3 regions of the Streptococcus sp. 2022WUSS037 genome follow, and region 1 is predicted to be linked to each of the others. Evidence: predicted binding sites of a transcription regulator. Region 1 holds the regulator's gene; each other region holds the start of a gene.
The links. The regulator NrdR, encoded in region 1, represses ribonucleotide reductase genes. The targets are predictions, from matches to a motif close to ACACNATATATNGTGT.

Region 2: a site for NrdR is predicted at 2,769-2,784, ahead of nrdH (glutaredoxin-like protein NrdH). Genes of this name have one in related genera too.
Region 3: a site for NrdR is predicted at 2,992-3,007, ahead of nrdD (anaerobic ribonucleoside-triphosphate reductase). Genes of this name have one in related genera too.

The regions. Positions count from the first base shown of each region.
Region 1 covers NZ_JAOTGJ010000024.1:23,316-29,192, reverse strand. Annotated here, with positions in the region: gene gndA (NADP-dependent phosphogluconate dehydrogenase) at 1-431, shown strand, start outside; gene ODU55_RS08640 (DNA-binding response regulator) at 513-1,202, shown strand; gene ODU55_RS08635 (AI-2E family transporter) at 1,292-2,422, shown strand; gene nrdR (transcriptional regulator NrdR) at 2,494-2,985, shown strand; gene ODU55_RS08625 (replication initiation/membrane attachment protein) at 2,972-4,123, shown strand; gene dnaI (primosomal protein DnaI) at 4,123-5,022, shown strand; gene ODU55_RS08615 (NADPH-dependent oxidoreductase) at 5,019-5,732, shown strand; gene der (ribosome biogenesis GTPase Der) at 5,750-5,877, shown strand, end outside.
Region 2 covers NZ_JAOTGJ010000007.1:66,541-72,417, forward strand. Annotated here, with positions in the region: gene nrdE (class 1b ribonucleoside-diphosphate reductase subunit alpha) at 224-2,383, opposite strand; gene nrdH (glutaredoxin-like protein NrdH) at 2,412-2,630, opposite strand; gene acnA (aconitate hydratase AcnA) at 3,017-5,686, shown strand; gene ODU55_RS04705 (citrate synthase) at 5,683-5,877, shown strand, end outside.
Region 3 covers NZ_JAOTGJ010000001.1:215,183-221,059, reverse strand. Annotated here, with positions in the region: gene mutS (DNA mismatch repair protein MutS) at 1-1,160, shown strand, start outside; gene ODU55_RS01075 (hypothetical protein) at 1,304-1,699, shown strand; gene ODU55_RS01070 (LytTR family DNA-binding domain-containing protein) at 1,873-2,316, shown strand; gene ODU55_RS01065 (DUF3021 domain-containing protein) at 2,313-2,753, shown strand; gene ODU55_RS01060 (hypothetical protein) at 2,787-2,960, shown strand; gene nrdD (anaerobic ribonucleoside-triphosphate reductase) at 3,104-5,275, shown strand; gene ODU55_RS01050 (hypothetical protein) at 5,378-5,512, shown strand; gene ODU55_RS01045 (GNAT family N-acetyltransferase) at 5,534-5,877, shown strand, end outside.

The sequences.
Region 1 (5,877 bases):
AAATCATGTCTTATGCACAAGGTTTTGCACAGTTGCGTGTAGCATCAAAAGAAAACAACTGGAACTTGCCATTTGGTGAAATCGCAAAAATCTGGCGTGCAGGTTGTATCATCCGCGCTCGCTTCTTGCAAAAAATCACAGATGCCTACGGACGTGATGAAGACTTGGCAAACTTGCTCTTGGATGAGTACTTCCTTGATGTAACAGCTAAGTATCAACAGGCAGTTCGTGATGTTGTTGCCTTGGCAGTTCAAGCAGGAGTTCCTGTACCAACATTCTCAGCAGCTATTACCTATTTCGATAGCTACCGTGCTGAAAACTTGCCAGCGAACTTGATTCAAGCACAACGTGACTACTTTGGTGCTCACACTTATAACCGTAAAGATAAAGAAGGAATCTTCCATTACGACTGGTATAGCGAATCAAAATAGAAAAGATGGGCGTGGAAGCGCCCTTCTTTCTAGTCATAATACGATTCCTACACCATTTGAAAGAATAGAAAAGGATGGACAATGGCTAAGAAAATTTTGATTGCTGGTAAAGAACGCAATCTCTCGCATTTTGTTTCCATGGAATTGCAGAAAAAAGACTATCTTGTTGATTATGCATCAACAGGGAAAGAGGCTATGGCCTTGGCACATGAAACGGATTTTGACTTGATTCTGATGAGTTTTCAGCTTTCAGACATGTCCAGCAAGGAATTGGCTGCAGAACTATTAGCGATAAAACCAGCCACGGTCATGATTGTGGTAGTTGAGCCGACAGAAGTTAGTCAGTATGGGGAAGAAGTCCTCTCTTATGCTGTTTCCTACGTAGTGAAGCCCTTTGTCATCAGTGATTTAGTGGAGCAAATCTCTGCGATTTTTCGTGGTCGTGACTTTATTGACAATAACTGTAAGCAGGTTCACATGCATGCGGCCTATCGTGATTTGAAGGTTGATTTTCAAAATCGAACAGTGACTCGAGGTGATGAATTGATTAATTTGACCCGCCGAGAGTATGATCTGTTGGCGACCTTAATGAATAGCCCAGAGCCTGTTAGTCGAGAACAACTTCTTGAGCGTGTTTGGAAATATGAAGCGGCTTCTGAGACCAATGTTGTTGATGTATATATTCGCTATCTACGTGGTAAACTGGATTTGCCACATCAAGATTCATATATAAAAACGGTTCGTGGTGTCGGATATGCCATGCGCGATTGATTTAGAGTAGAGAAGAGGGAAGCTTTCCCTCTTTCTTTTTCTATAAGCGTGTGATAAAATAATAGCCAATAAGTAAGAATGGAAAAGTTATGAATACATCATTTAAAGAAAAAGTCATATTGATACTCTTATCTGGAGCGACATTGTTAGCTGTTCTCAACTGGTCAAGTATTTATGGGGCTATTCAACAATTACTAGGCAGTATGAACTCGCTTTTTATTGGAGCTATTTTTGCCTTTATTCTCAATGTTCCCATGAAAAAATTAGAAGATCAGTTTGAAAAGATTTCTTTTTTAAAGAAATCCAAGCGGTCTTTGGCAATTGTTGGAGTATTAATTGGATTTGCTTTAATTGTGACAGGACTGGTGGTGATTGTTCTTCCTACATTGGTGACGACTGTTTCAGAACTGGTTTCGGTTAGTAGCACAGCCATTCCAAAATCGGTAAATGCCCTAACTAATTTTCTTGAATCAAATGGTCTTTTGTCGGGACAAATCGGAGACCAGATTGCCAGCTTTTTGGATCAGTTGAAGAATTTAACACTTATTTCAAGTTTGGTCACACCGATTTTATCTGGCTTGGTGTCCAATGTGACGGGGATTTTTTCGAACACTATGACGTTGATAATGGCTTTCTTCTTCACTCTAGCGATTTTAGGGAGCAAGGAACACTTGCAGGCGATGACAAGAAAGTTCTTGCAGGCTACCTTGCCGGAGAAGGCTGTCAGAGTAGTGAATTATATTGGAGAAGTTATTGTTGATACCTATGACCGATTCTTGATGAGTCAGATTGTTGAGGCATGTATCATTGGGACACTTGTCTTTGTTAGTTATTCGCTCTCAGGAATTCCTTATGCCAGCATGGCTGGTATTTTGGCTGGGGTCCTATCATTTGTACCTTATATCGGTCCATTTTCAGCGTGTCTGATTAGTGCTCTCTTTGTGGCGGTACAAAATCCGCTCTTGGCACTCTGGTCTATCGCCCTTTTCCAGATTATTCAGCTGATAGAAGGAAATGTTATCTATCCGCGCGTGGTTGGTCAATCAGTTGGACTTCCGACCCTCTTTACCCTAGCCGCAGCCTTGATTGGTGGTAATTTGTTTGGCCTACTTGGTATGGTCTTCTTTACCCCAATTTTTGCGGTTGTCTACCGCCTGGTTCGTGAATGGGTTGCCAGTCGATTGAAGAAGCAAGATGAATTATTGGTAGAAAGTGAGTAATTCTCGCTTTCTTTTATTTTTGTCATTTTTATGCTATACTGAAGTGATAAAGTTTATGTAGGAGAAAGAGTATGCGTTGTCCAAAATGTCAGAGTTTGAAATCAAGTGTCATTGATAGTCGTCAGGCTGAAGATGGCAATACCATCCGTCGTCGTCGTTCCTGCGATCAATGTGGTCAACGTTTTACCACCTATGAACGGATTGAAGAGAAAACTCTAGTCGTTGTGAAAAAAGACGGAACTAGAGAGCAGTTTTCACGTGAAAAGATTTTCAATGGGATTATTCGTTCTGCTCAAAAGCGCCCTGTGTCAACCGATGATATTGATGAAGTGGTGAATCGGATTGAACAGAAGGTTCGAGCACAAGGTGATAGTGAAATAGAATCCGATGTCATTGGGAATTTGGTAATGGAAGAATTGGTCGAATTGGATGAAATCACCTATGTGCGTTTTGCATCGGTTTATCGTTCTTTCAAAGATGTTGGAGAGCTAGAAAATTTGCTTAAGCAGATGATTTCCAAAGGAAGTAAGGTAAAACCGGGAAAAAAAGATGAAACCAAATGATTTATTTGCCTATATAAAAATCAGCCCGTTTACACCTGATATTGTCAGTCTTAGCCAATGCTACCAGCCGATTATCGGTTTTGATGCATTAGCGCTTTATTATTACTTTTATAGTTTTGCCGATCAAGGGCAAGGACGTTACAAATGGACTGTCATTCTCAATCACATGGATTTTGGGATGAATCGTTTGGAGAAGGCTCTGGATGTTCTGACTGCCATGGGGCTCCTAGAACTCTATCGTGCAGATGAATTAACAGGTTTGGCGCTACAAGCCCCTCTGACCGTAAAAAGTTTTCTAGCGAAACCCTTGTATAAGAACTTGTTAGCAAGGAAGATTGGGGAGTCAAGCATGGAGAATCTGCTTGTTCACCTACCCAATCAGGAACAGAATATCTCAAAAACATTTTCTCAGGTCTTTACCATGGATGGGCAGGCTCCAGTTGTTTTTGAACCGAAACATGATTTTGACTGGTCTGCCTTCAAGGCATTAATGGCTAAAGATAAGCTTCTTTTTCAGGATGAAGCTGAGGATATTATTGCGCTTAGTTACATAGCAGAGCAGGCAGGCTGGACCTGGTTGGAAACCTATCGGCAGGCTAAAGCAACTGCTATTGGACAGACCATCTCGACCAAACGCTTGCAGCAGTCACGCCAGACATTGCCAACAGAAAGCGCCAACCTCACCGCCCAAGAGCAAGCCATTGTTCGTGAAGCGAAAACAAAGTCTAGTTTAGTCTTTTTGTCCTTTATCAAGGAACAACGCAAGGCAGCTGTGACCACAACAGAACGAAAATGCTTGACGGATTTGGCCAATTTGGGTCTGCTTGACGAAGTCATCAATGTCTTGGTCCTCTATACCTTTAACAAGGTGGACTCAGCCAATCTAAATGAAAAATACGCTATGAAGCTGGGCAATGATTTTTCCTACAAGGGAATTGGCAGTGCAGAGGCAGCTGTTCTTTACCTAAGAGAGTTGAAGACAGGTCAAGCTGTTACCAAGCCGAGCCAGCCACAGAAAAGCAATGTGCCTGAGTGGAGTAAGGAAGAGGTTCAGCAAGGACAAACGCAGGAAGGCCAAGCCAAGCTGGCAGCTCTTTATCGTGAATTAGAAGAAATGGAAAACAAAGGAGGTAGCTGATGAAATCAGTTCAAGACAGGTTGTCGCAAACAACCAATCCAAGTCCAAAATCTTATCAGCAACTCTATCAGGAGATAGTGAGTGATCCTGAAGTCGCTGCTTTTATCAAAAAAGAAGGTCTGACCCAGCAGGAAATCACCCTCTCCATTTCTAAGTTTTTGGAATATATCAGTCAACGTGACCTCTTTGTCAAACAGGATGAATCCTATATTGCCAAGGGGTATCAACCTGTTTTGGTTATGAATGAGGGCTATGCGGATGTGTCCTATCTTGAAACAGAGGAATTGGTCGAATACCGTCGTTTGGAAGCAATCAAGAACCGTATCCAGCTCATCAATATGCCTGCGAGTTTGAAGAATGTAACAGTGGCGGATATTGATAAGAGCGATGAAAATCGTGTGGAAGTCATGCTGGCTATTGCAGATTTTGTCAAACGATTTGAGGAAAAACCAAAAGGCCTCTACATCTATGGCAATTTCGGTATTGGAAAAAGTTATTTGATGGCTTATTTAGCCAATCTTTTGTCCAAGACCCATCTTCAATCAACCACTATGCTTCATTATCCAACCTTTGTGGTAGACATAAAAAATGCCATCAAAGATGGTTCTGTCAAGGAGCGAATTGATGAAATCAAGATGGCTCAGGTCTTGGTGCTAGATGACATCGGAGCGGAGCAACATAGTCCTTGGGTACGTGACGATGTCCTGCAGGTCATTCTTCAATACCGCATGCAGGAAAATCTGCCGACCTTCTTTACCTCCAATTTCTCCTTTGATGATTTGGAGCGTCATTTTGCCTCTGGCAAGTCTGGTGATGAGACCTGGCAGGCCAAACGGGTTATGGAGCGGATTCGCTACCTGGCTCGCGATTTGCATTTGAAAGGAAATAACCGCCGATGAATGAAACCATTGATTTGATGCTGAACCATACTTCCGTCCGTCGTTTTACGGAAGAGCCTATTGAGGCGGAACATCTGCAAGCTATTATTTCAGCTGGGCGAGCTGCGTCTAGCTGGAAGAATTTCCAGTCTTATTCCATCATTGTGGTACAGTCGGAGGAGAAAAAACAGGCTCTCTATGATTTGGTGCCCCAACCAGCTATTTTACAGGCTCAGGCCATTCTGGTTTTTGTGGGCGACCATAATCGTGCCAGCAAGGCGGCTCAACTCCATGGTTCAGACTTTGATGCCAAGGGACCTGAGAATCTCCTGATTTCTTCAGTCGACGCGGCTCTAGCAGGGCAAAACGCCCTCTTAGCAGCTGAAAGCTTAGGCTACGGCGGGGTCTTTATCGGTATGATTCGCCATAAGGCTTTGGCAATAGCAGAGCTGTTCAACTTGCCAGATTATACCTATCCAATTTTCTGTATTGCCCTGGGTCGACCAGCCCAAAATCATCCTGTCAAACCACGTTTGGCAAGTGAAACCATTGTCTTTCAGGAAGAATATGTGGAGCAAGGCGTGGAAGTCATCCAAGCCTACGACCAAGTTCAGACAGACTATGCAGGTGCCCGTCAGACAGAAACCTGGTCGGAGCGTATGGTTGCCCAGTTCGGACAGGCAGAACAGCCTGAAACGAGAGCAATTTTAGAAAAAAATAAACTATTGTAAGTAGAAGAGGAGGAGCTATGGCTCTACCAACTATCGCCATCGTTGGCCGTCCCAATGTTGGAAAATCAACACTTTTTAACCGTATCGCTGGTGAACGCATTTCTATCGTAGAAGATGTGGAAGGTGTGACCCGCGACCGTATTTA
Region 2 (5,877 bases), on a different contig from region 1:
TAAATCCCTACGAGATGTAAGACATCTCTATGGTATTTCCTATTTTCTCATTTCCAACTTTCAACAGTCTCCCAGACTGTTGAAACGCCCTCACATCTTACGACACGTAGAAACTGAAGACGATATTTCTTCAGTTTCGGAGTTAGTGAGGTAGCTAGCTAATCCGCCGATAGCGGTTAGCGTTGATTAGCTAGTTGATTTATCAACAGCTAATCTTGCTACGTTAGATCACACAACTTTCACATTGGTTTGCGCCGACTTCTTCGCCGTCATCGGTAAAGGTACGGATGTAGTAGATAGACTTGATACCTTTGTTGAAGGCGTAGTTACGAAGGATAGAGAGGTCACGTGTGGTTTGTTTGTTCTCTTTCTTCCATTCATAAAGAGCTTTAGGTAGTTCACTGCGTAGGAAAAGAGTGAGGGATAAACCTTGGTCGACGTGCTCTGTTGCAGCAGCGTAGACATCAATGACCTTACGCATATCCATATCGTAGGCAGACTTGTAGAATGGAATGGTTTCTGTTGCCAAGCCAGCTGCTGGATAGTAGATTTTACCGATTTTCTTTTCTTGACGTTCTTCAATCCGTTGTGTGATTGGGTGGATAGAAGCAGACACATCGTTGATGTAGCTGATAGAACCGTTTGGAGCAACAGCTAGTCGGTTTTGGTGGTAAAGACCATCTGCCATGACTTTTTCACGGAGGTCAGCCCAATCTTGTCCGCTTGGAATGAAAATCCCTTCAAAGAGTTCTTTGACACGGTCAGATTGTGGTTGGTAATCTCCAGTCACGTATTTATCGAAATAAGTGCCGTCTGCGTATTTTGATTTGTCAAAATTATGGAAAGTAGCCTTGCGTTCGCGGGCAATGTTGTTTGATTCTACCAAGGTCCAGTAGTTGAGGAGCATGAAGTAGATATTGGTAAATTCCACGGCTGTTTCTGAACCGTAGTCAATCAAGTTTTGTGCCAAGTATGAGTGGAGTCCCATGGCACCAAGACCGATTGAATGCGCCTGACTGTTTCCTGCTTCAATAGATGGTACAGCTGAAATGTGTGAATGATCTGTGACATAAGTCAAAGCGCGTGTCATTGTACGAACAGAACGTCCAAAATCAGGTGACTTCATCAGGTTGACGATATTGGTTGAACCGAGGTTACATGAAACGTCAGTACCCATGGTCAAGTATTCTTGCGAATCGTTTAGAACACTTGGTGTTTGAACTTGAAGGATTTCCGAACAGAGGTTTGACATGATAATCTTGCCGTCAACAGGGTTGCTACGGTTAGCTGTGTCGATGTTGATAACGTATGGATAGCCAGACTCTTGTTGGAGTTTAGAAATCTCTGTTTCTAGGTCGCGGGCCTTGATTTTTGTCTTACGAATGCGTGGGTTTGCCACCAACTCGTCGTATTTCTCAGTAATATCAAGGTAGCTGTAAGGCACACCGTATTCCAATTCAACGGAGTAAGGGCTGAAGAGGTACATATCTTCATTTTTACGTGCCAACTCATAGAATTTATCAGGAACAGTGATTCCAAGTGACAAGGTCTTCACACGCACTTTCTCGTCAGCATTTTCCTTCTTAGTCGAAAGAAAGGCGATAATGTCTGGGTGGAAAACATCCAGATACACTACCCCAGCACCTTGGCGTTGGCCAAGTTGGTTAGAGTAAGAGAAGCTATCCTCGAAAAGTTTCATGACAGGAACAACCCCAGAAGCAGCTCCCTCGTAGCCCTTGATTGGAGCCCCTGCCTCACGCAAGTTGCTGAGGGAGATACCAACACCACCACCGATACGGGACAATTGCAGAGCAGAGTTGATGGAACGTCCGATGGAGTTCATATCGTCTGTGACTTGGATGAGGAAGCAAGATACCAACTCACCACGACGGGCACGGCCTGCGTTGAGGAAAGAAGGTGTAGCTGGTTGGTAACGCAAATGAATCATTTCGTTAGCCAAGTTGAGTGCCAACTCTTCATTTCCTTCTGCAAAATACAAGGCGTTGAAGAGAACGCGGTCTTCCATGCTCTCCAAATAGTAGGCGCCATCATTTGTTTTGAGGGCATACTGATTGTAGAACTTGTAAGCTGCCATGAAAGATTTGAAGCGGAAATTTTGGTCTTTCAAGAATTGATCAATTTTGATGATAAATTCTGGACTGTATTGGTCTAAAAACTCTTTTTCAAGGTAATTTTCTTCTAATAGATAAGCAATCTTGTCTAAAATACTATCAAATTGCTTGGTATTTGGGAGGACGTTTTCTTTAAAGAAGGCCTTAACAGCTTCTTGGTCCTTGTGGAGTGGAATTTGTCCGTTGACAGGACGGTTGATTTCGTTATTTAAACGGAAGTAGGACACATCGCCTAATTCTTTCAAACTCATAATCGCAATCTCTTTCTATATAACAGGGTTAGACTAGGGCTTTTAATTTAGTAGGTTGGAAGCCTGAGAAAACATCATTTTCAGTTTCGATAACAGGTGCAGCTGAGAAGCCGAGACCTTTTACGTGATCGATAAATTCAGGCTGTTCATCTAGATTGATTTCTTTATAATCTACACTATGTTGGTCCAAGAATTTCTTGGTCATTTTACACTGTACACAATCATTTTTTGAATAGATCGTTACCATTCAATTTCTCCTTTGTCCATAAGGGATTAATAAAAAATCCCAATTTTGTTACCAATCTAGGATACAAGATTTTAAGGTTAAAGTCAAGAAGGAAGTTTATTTAAAATCACAAAATATAGTGCACAATATTTTCATAAAACACCATATATTGTACCTCCGCTCATTGCTGCTAAGTCGAAAAATAGCGTTTACATAGCTGTTTCTATTTAGTTTGAGAACCCTAACAATCTCTCGGTAAAATATAAATTAGCTTTTTTGTAAATGTCATAATATTTTGAAGGAAACATACGGTGTCACAAAATATAACATTTATAGTTATACATGTATTGAATATATATTACCTTTTGTACTATACTATTCAATAATGCTGAAAGAGGTTATAAAATATGGAAAAATTACATAGAAAAAGCTTGTTTCATAAAGGGAAAGAATATGCATATTATGCATTGGATTCGATTTCAACGGAAGAAAAAGTGGATATTCATTCACTTCCCTATACTATTCGTATTTTATTAGAAAGTCTTTTAAGAAAAGCAGATGGCGTAGACGTTACAAAAAATCACATAATGGAGTTGCTTCATTATCAGGCGGCATCTCCTAAAGGAGAAATCCCCTTTAAACCTAGTCGTGTTATTTTGCAAGATTTTACAGGTGTTCCTGTTGTGGTAGATTTAGCCTCCATGCGTGATGCGGTGGTGAAAGCAGGTGGAAACCCTGAATTGATTAACCCAGAAATTCCAGTGGATTTAGTCATCGACCACTCTGTTCAAGTTGATTTTTTTGGGACTGAAGATGCTCTGGAGAAAAATATTGACTTAGAGTTCGAGAGAAATAATGAACGCTATGAATTTCTGAAATGGGCAGAGAATTCCTTTGAAAATTATCGTGCTGTGCCTCCAGCGACAGGAATTATCCATCAGGTAAACATTGAATTTCTAAGCGATGTTATTATCAACAAGGATGGTTTGCTTTATCCAGATTCTATGTTTGGTACAGACAGTCATACGACCATGATTAATGGTATTGGTGTACTTGGTTGGGGTGTGGGTGGTATTGAGGCGGAAGCTGCAATGTTGGGTGAAGCATCTTATTTTCCTATCCCTGAGGTGATTGGTGTTCGCCTAGCAGGGCAATTGCCTAAGGTTGCTACTGCAACGGATTTGGCTCTTAAGGTCACTCAACTTCTACGTCAGGAAAATGTAGTTGGGAAGTTTGTCGAATTCTTTGGACCAGGTTTATCTTCTCTCACATTAGCGGATCGAGCAACTGTTTCCAATATGGCTCCAGAATACGGTGCGACTTGTGGCTATTTCCCGATTGATGGAGAAACTTTACATTATATGAGATTGACCAACCGTTCGGAGGAGCACGTGGAGTTGACAGAAGCCTATGCTAAGGCTAATTATTTATTCTATGATGCTGAACGTTTTCCGTCTTATAGCAAGGTTTTAGAATTGGATTTATCGACAGTAGTTCCATCTATTTCTGGTCCTAAAAGACCACAGGATTTGATCGAATTAACAGATGCAAAAGCAGAGTTTCAGGCTAGTTTAATACGTGAAGTAGGTGTGCGTGGATTTGGTTTGGAGGAGGCAGAGTTAGATAAAACAGCCATGGTTAAGTACGTTGAAGGAGAGGAGCAAATTCAAACAGGTCATGTTGCTATTGCGGCGATTACCTCATGTACAAATACATCCAATCCGTATGTCCTTTTGGCGGCAGGATTACTGGCAAAAAATGCGGTAGAAAAAGGTCTGGCAGTTTCTAAGACGGTCAAGACGTCATTGGCACCAGGCTCAAAAGTAGTGACTGGCTATTTGAAAAAATCAGGTTTGCAGACCTATCTAGATGCCTTAGGGTTCAATTTGGTTGGTTATGGTTGTACAACTTGTATCGGTAATTCAGGTGATCTGCGTCCCGAAGTAGCGGAGGCGATTAAGGAAGAAGATTTATTGGTTTCTGCGGTATTATCTGGAAATCGTAACTTTGAAGGACGGATTAATCCATTGGTAAAAGCTAATTTCTTAGCGAGCCCTCCGCTAGTAGTTGCCTATGCTATTGCGGGAAATATGAATGTAGATTTAACAAGGGAACCGCTGGGGTATGATGAGAAGCAACAAGCTGTCTACCTTGCGGACATCATGCCAAGTCGTGAGGAGGTAGATGACTACATTGAGCGTTATGTGACTCGTGACCTTTATAAGGAAGAATACCAACAGGTATTTACAGATAGTCAGGCTTGGAATGCGATTGAAACAAAGACAGATAAGAATTACAATTGGAATTCATCTTCTACCTATATTCAAAATCCGCCCTATTTTGAAAATATGCAGGCAGATTTATCCATAAAACCACTGGAAAATTTATCTGTTTTGGCTAAATTTGGCGATTCTGTAACGACAGATCATATTTCCCCGGCAGGGAATATTGCGCGATTGAGTCCAGCCGCTCGTTATCTTGAAGAGAATGGCATTGTTTATAAGGATTTCAATTCTTATGGAAGTCGTCGTGGCAATCATGAGGTCATGATGCGTGGGACTTTTGCAAATATTCGGATTAAAAATGAATTGGCAGATGGAAAAATTGGTGGTTGGACCAAATACAAAGGGGACATTTTACCAATTTATGATGCGGCTATGAGATATAAGGAAGCTGGTGTCGGTAGTATTGTTATTGCTGGTAAAGACTATGGGATGGGGTCAAGCCGTGATTGGGCAGCCAAAGGTTCAAGTTTACTTGGTGTGAAGGCTGTTCTTGCTGAGTCATTTGAGCGGATTCACCGTTCAAACTTAGTGATGATGGGTGTTCTTCCTTTACAATTTTTAGAAGGTCAGTCGGCAGAAAGTCTTGGCTTGACTGGACATGAGAGCTATACAATCGACTTGCCAGAAGATGTCGGTGTTGGTCAAATTGTAACAGTCCATGCGCAAACAGACGATGTTACAAAGGAGTTTCAAGCTCTGGTGCGGTTTGATGCGGAGGCGGATATTCGTTATTATCGCCACGGAGGTATTTTACCTATGGTAGTAAGAAAGAAATTAGGAGGAAAGGTATGACAGAAACGAATGGGTTAAAAGATGCGATTGCCTGTGATACGCGAATCAGTGCAATTGAAAATGACCGCTTGTCCTATGCAGGATATGACATTGCTGAATTGATGGAGAATAACGCTTCTTTTGAGGAAGTCATCTATCTTCTGTGGAACCTGCATTTGCCAACTCAGATTGAATTAAATTATTTTGAGAAA
Region 3 (5,877 bases), on a different contig from region 1:
ATTTCCATGTGACCAATTCCAATCTGGGCAATGTACCTAGTCATTTCTTCCGTAAGGCGACTTTGAAAAATTCAGAACGCTATGGAACGGAAGAGTTGGCTAAGATCGAAGGGCAGATGTTGGAGGCGCGTGATAAGTCTGCTAATTTGGAGTACGAGATTTTCATGCGGATTCGCCAAGAGGTTGAGAAGTATATCGGTCGCTTGCAGAAGTTGGCTCGGACCATTGCAACCATCGATGTTTTGCAGGCTTTTGCAGTTGTGGCGGAGCAGCAACATTTGGTTTGTCCATGCTTTACAGATCAAAGAGAATTGACCATTGACCGTGGTCGTCATGCGGTGGTGGAGAAGGTCATGGGCAAGCAGACCTACATTCCCAACTCTATTCATTTGGATACTGATACGCATATGCAACTGATTACAGGTCCAAACATGAGTGGTAAGTCTACCTATATGCGGCAGTTGGCGGTTATCGTCATCATGGCGCAGATGGGTTCCTATGTGCCTGCGGATCAGGCTGAATTGCCGATTTTCGATGCTATTTTCACCCGTATTGGGGCGGCAGATGACCTGGTTAGTGGTCAATCGACCTTCATGGTCGAGATGATGGAGGCCAATAAGGCAGTCCGTCTGGCGACAGATCGGTCGCTCATCCTCTTTGATGAGTTGGGACGGGGAACAGCCACCTATGACGGTATGGCCCTGGCCCAGTCTATCATCGAGTACATCCACGACAAGATTGGTGCCAAGACTCTCTTTGCTACCCACTACCATGAGTTGACAGACCTTAGCCAGACCTTGGAACACTTAGAGAATGTCCATGTATCAACCTTGGAGAAGGACGGCCAAGTCACCTTCCTCCACAAGATTGCACAAGGCCCAGCTGACAAGTCCTATGGGATTCATGTGGCTAAGATTGCGGGAATGCCAGAGGAGCTATTGCAGCGGGCGGATAGGATTTTGCAGACGCTTGAAAACCAAGCCCCTACTGCACCAACTCACCCAGCTCCGTCAGTCGTAGAAGAGCCGTCTGGACAAATCGACCTCTTCGCAGACACGCCTTCTCACCCAGTCCTCGATGAACTGGCAAAACTGGACATCTACAATATGACTCCTATGGAAGTCATGATGGCAGTGGCGGAGTTGAAGAAAAAATTATAAGAAAATGAAAGTCAGGACAAACGTTCTGGCTTTTTTGAGCAAAGAACGAACGTTTGAATCCTTTTTTGTAAAAATCTTGTTTTTTTGATGTGCATAGGCTATACTGATGAAAGAAAAAAGTAAAGAATGGGATATGACTGGCTATGCAAAATCATCAGGACGTGCGTGCGAAACTGTTTCAATTGGAACAATTGGTTTTGGATATATATGCTGAACTAGAAAGGCAAAATCCGCAATTTGCCCCGATTAGCTGGTATGTGTATCATCTGGGTTTGGATGATGAACAGGCTAGCGAACTCATGCAGTATTTTCTCTTTAAACAGGATAAGTCTCTTGAGGAACTAACGGCTTGGTTGGAAGAGTGGGTTGCGACCAATCGTTACTCTTATCCTCGTGATTTTATTGAGAAGATGGCTCGTCGCTACCATGAAGAAGTTACACGGGCAGTGGATAGGGCGGATGCCAGTCTGTCCTTAGAAGATTTGGAGCAGTTGAAGGTAAGCGGAGCTTTCGATGGGCTAGATGAGTTTGAAGAGTAAAGCCCCAGAGGTTTTTGGTTCCTCACATAAAAAAGTTGGTATAAAAGACTAAGTCAGGACAGCTGTTCTGGCTTTTTTGGCGTTTAGTGCTGGAAAACAACCACATAGCCAAAAGCCCTTGAAACCACTCGAGAAATGGTGTTTAATAAGGGCAGAAAGAGAAAGGAGAGCATATGAAAGTAAAACTAGCTATTTCACCAGACATTGTAGAAGACTTAGTAACTATTGAAGCTCAAGCTATGTCAGAGCAGGTTAGTCATCTGGTATCCTATATTCAAAACTTGGATAAGCAGAGATCCAGTCTAACTGTCAAAAAAGGGGAACAGGTTTATCTTGTTGAACATGATGAGATTGTCAGACTCTACTTGGAAGATAAGGTTTTACAGGTGGAAACAGTAGAAACTACCTATACTTCCAACCTACGCTTGTATCAGGTTAAGGAGGACTTGCCGGCAAACTTCTTACAAATCTCCCAGTCGGAAATCATTCACATCAAGCAACTGGACCACCTCAAGCTAACCGCCAACGGTCTGGTCAAACTGGTCATGAAGAATGGGTCGGTCACCTACTCCTCCCGTCGCTATCTAAAAGTTATCAAAGAAAGGTTAGGACTATGAAAAAATACATCTTATCAGCCAGTTTAGGCATTGCCATCGGAACTATTGTCTCCATTATCGCATCAGCTGTTTTCGGGCAAGGAATCTATCTCCCTCTCAATCCCTTTTCACCCATGGGGGCTTACTACCTGAGCAACTTTAATCAAGTAACCGTCATGATGATTTGTGTAGTTATTTGGGCGGCAATCGGTATCTTATTCCAGCTGGCAGACACGATTTTTGAACAGGACTGGAGCCTTCTACGAATGATAGCAACGCATTTTTGCATCACAGCTTTAGGCTTCACACCGCTGGGTATTTTGGCTGGTTGGTTTCCCGTGAAACTTGGGGCTCTTCTCTTTTTCTGGTTTATCTTTGTCTTGATTTACGCTTCTCTCTTTTTCCTAAATTATCGGAAAATGGAGCGGCAGATAAAGGACATCAATGGTCGTTTGTAGTATAATAGCACTATCATTTTGTTGGAGTGTTTTATGAAAATTATTTTGACGATTGTTTATAGCTTGGGAGTGGTGTGGAATATCCTCTTTCTTGCGGTGAATGTTGGCAGAATTCCTGTCATCAACTTGCTTTGGCCTGCTGTGATTTTAGTGGCCTGTGTCATCAATTTGTACTTCTTATGGACTAGAAAACAAGAGTCAGAATAGGCTCTTGTTTTCATTTGCTTTTCAGAAATAAAAACTATATCTAGTGTAAATTTTAAATTTTTATATTTTTTTACACAAGATATTGATTTTTGTTTTGTGAAGTGCTACACTAATAGAAGTGAAGAATTTTGGAGGTTTGTCAGATGAATGTGCAAGAAAATGTCTTACCGAGTATAGAATTATTGGTTTTGAAACGTGATGGACGGACAGTATCCTTTGACCAGGATAAGATTTTTTCTGCTCTTCGGCGGGCAAACCAAGAATTAGAACATCCTGTTTCAGAGGCAGGTTTAAAAATTGTATTAGAAGCTGTTTTGGCTGAAATTGGTCGCCGATTTGAGAAAGATGTTCAAATTTACGAAATTCAAACGGTCGTTGAACAGGAATTGTTAAAGGCTCATTTATATGACTTGGCGGAGCTTTATATTCAATACCGAACACGCCGTGATTTTCGCCGTCATCAGGCTACCGATATTAATTTTGAAATTCATAAGCTGTTGAGCAAGGACCAGTCTGTGGTCAATGAAAATGCCAATAAGGACGCGGATGTGTTCAATACGCAACGGGACCTGACAGCAGGTATTGTCGGAAAGTCTATCGGTCTCAAATTATTGCCAGCTCATGTGGCCAATGCCCACCAAAAAGGTGACATTCATTACCACGACTTAGATTACAGTCCTTATACTCCTATGACCAACTGTTGTTTGATTGATTTCAAAGGGATGTTGGCACAGGGCTTCAAGATAGGAAATGCCGATGTAGAAAGTCCAAAATCAATTCAAACAGCTACGGCTCAGATTTCACAAATCATTGCTAATGTGGCTTCTAGTCAATATGGTGGTTGCTCAGCTGACCGTATCGATGAAGTTTTGGCGCCCTATGCGGAACTTAACTACCAAAAGCATTTGAAAGACGCCAAGGATTGGGTGTTAGCAGACAAGCAAGAAGAATATGCGCGTGCTAAAACGCAAAAAGACATTTATGACGCTATGCAGTCTTTGGAGTATGAAATCAACACCCTCTTTACGTCCAACGGGCAAACGCCGTTTACTTCGCTGGGCTTTGGTTTGGGAACTTCCTGGTTTGAACGGGAAATTCAAAAGGCCATTCTCAACATTCGTATCAAGGGTCTGGGACGGGAAGGTCGGACAGCTATTTTTCCAAAGCTGATTTTCACAGTTAAGCGTGGCTTGAACTTGGAGCCAGATTCTCCAAACTATGACATCAAGCAATTGGCGATTGAATGTGCAACCAAGCGTATGTATCCAGATATGCTTTCTTATGACAAGATTGTTGAGTTGACAGGTTCCTTCAAGGTGCCAATGGGCTGCCGTTCTTTCCTACAAGGTTGGAAGGATGAAAATGGCCAGGATGTGACATCTGGGCGGATGAACCTAGGTGTCGTAACCGTCAATTTGCCACGGATTGCCATGGAGTCTGCAGGAGATAAGGATAAGTTTTGGGAAATCTTTGCAGAACGCATGGCCATTGCCAAGGATGCTCTGGTCTATCGTGTGGAACGAGTGAAGGAGGCAACCCCGGCCAATGCTCCAATTCTCTATCAGTATGGGGCATTCGGCAAACGCTTGGCTAAGACAGACGCAGTAGATGAAGTCTTTAAAAATCGTCGAGCAACCGTATCTTTGGGGTACATTGGTTTGTATGAAGTCGCAACAGTATTTTACGGTGGCGAATGGGAGACCAACCCAGAGGCAAAAGATTTCACGGTGGATATTATCAAGAAAATGAAAGCCTTGGTTGAAGATTGGTCGGATGAATATGGTTATCATTTCTCAGTTTATTCGACACCATCTGAAAGCCTGACGGATCGTTTCTGCCGCTTGGATACGGAGAAGTTTGGTCTGGTTGAAAACATCACCGACAAGCAGTATTACACTAATTCCTTCCACTACGATGTACGGAAAAATCCGACTCCTTTTGAAAAACTGGACTTTGAAAAGGTCTATGTGGAGGCAGGTGCTAGCGGTGGCTTTATCCACTACTGTGAATATCCTGTCTTGCAACAAAATCCAAAGGCCTTGGAGGCTGTTTGGGACTATGCCTATGACCGTGTGGGCTATTTGGGGACCAATACTCCGATTGACCATTGCTACGCCTGTGATTTTGAGGGTGATTTTGAGCCTACGGAGCGTGGTTTCAAGTGCCCAAACTGTAGCAATAGCGACCCCAAAACAGTTGACGTTGTCAAGCGGACCTGTGGTTACCTAGGCAATCCGCAAGCCAGACCCATGGTCAAGGGTCGCCACAAGGAGATTTCGGCGCGTGTCAAACACATGAATGGGTCTAGTTTATAAAGAATGGACATGAAGGCTTCCGTGGTTTTGAGGAACTACGGAAGTTTGTTATAATAGGGGGAAACACTTAATAGCTCTGCTATTTTTCAAAAGGAGAAAACAATGGGAAAATACCAATTAGACGACAAGGGCAAGGCCTTGGTGGCACGTTATCATGAGAAGAATTCCAATGTGAAACAGGACAAGAAGGCGCGTGTGCAGGAATTGCTCAAGCAAGCAAAGAATAAGAAAAAATAGTATGGATTGAGAGACGAGAGTATGGAACTAAGAAGACCAACTGTGGCGGATAAGGAAACGATTTTGGATATGTTGGCCGAGTTTGAAGCAGCAGGCTCTGCTATGGACGGAGGCTTTATTTCCAAAGATGTGGATTTTGCGGACTGGATTTTGCGAAACCAAGATTATGAAGCAGGCCTAAACCTGCCAGACGGTTTTGTCCCTTCCATTCAATATGTGTCGTTTGACCAAACAGGTCGAGCCCTTGGTTTTCTCAGTCTACGCCTACGTCTCAACGATTTCCTGCTCAATAAAGGCGGTCATATTGGCTATTCCATTCGACCGTCCGAGCGTGGCAAGGGCTATGCCAAGGAACAACTGCGACT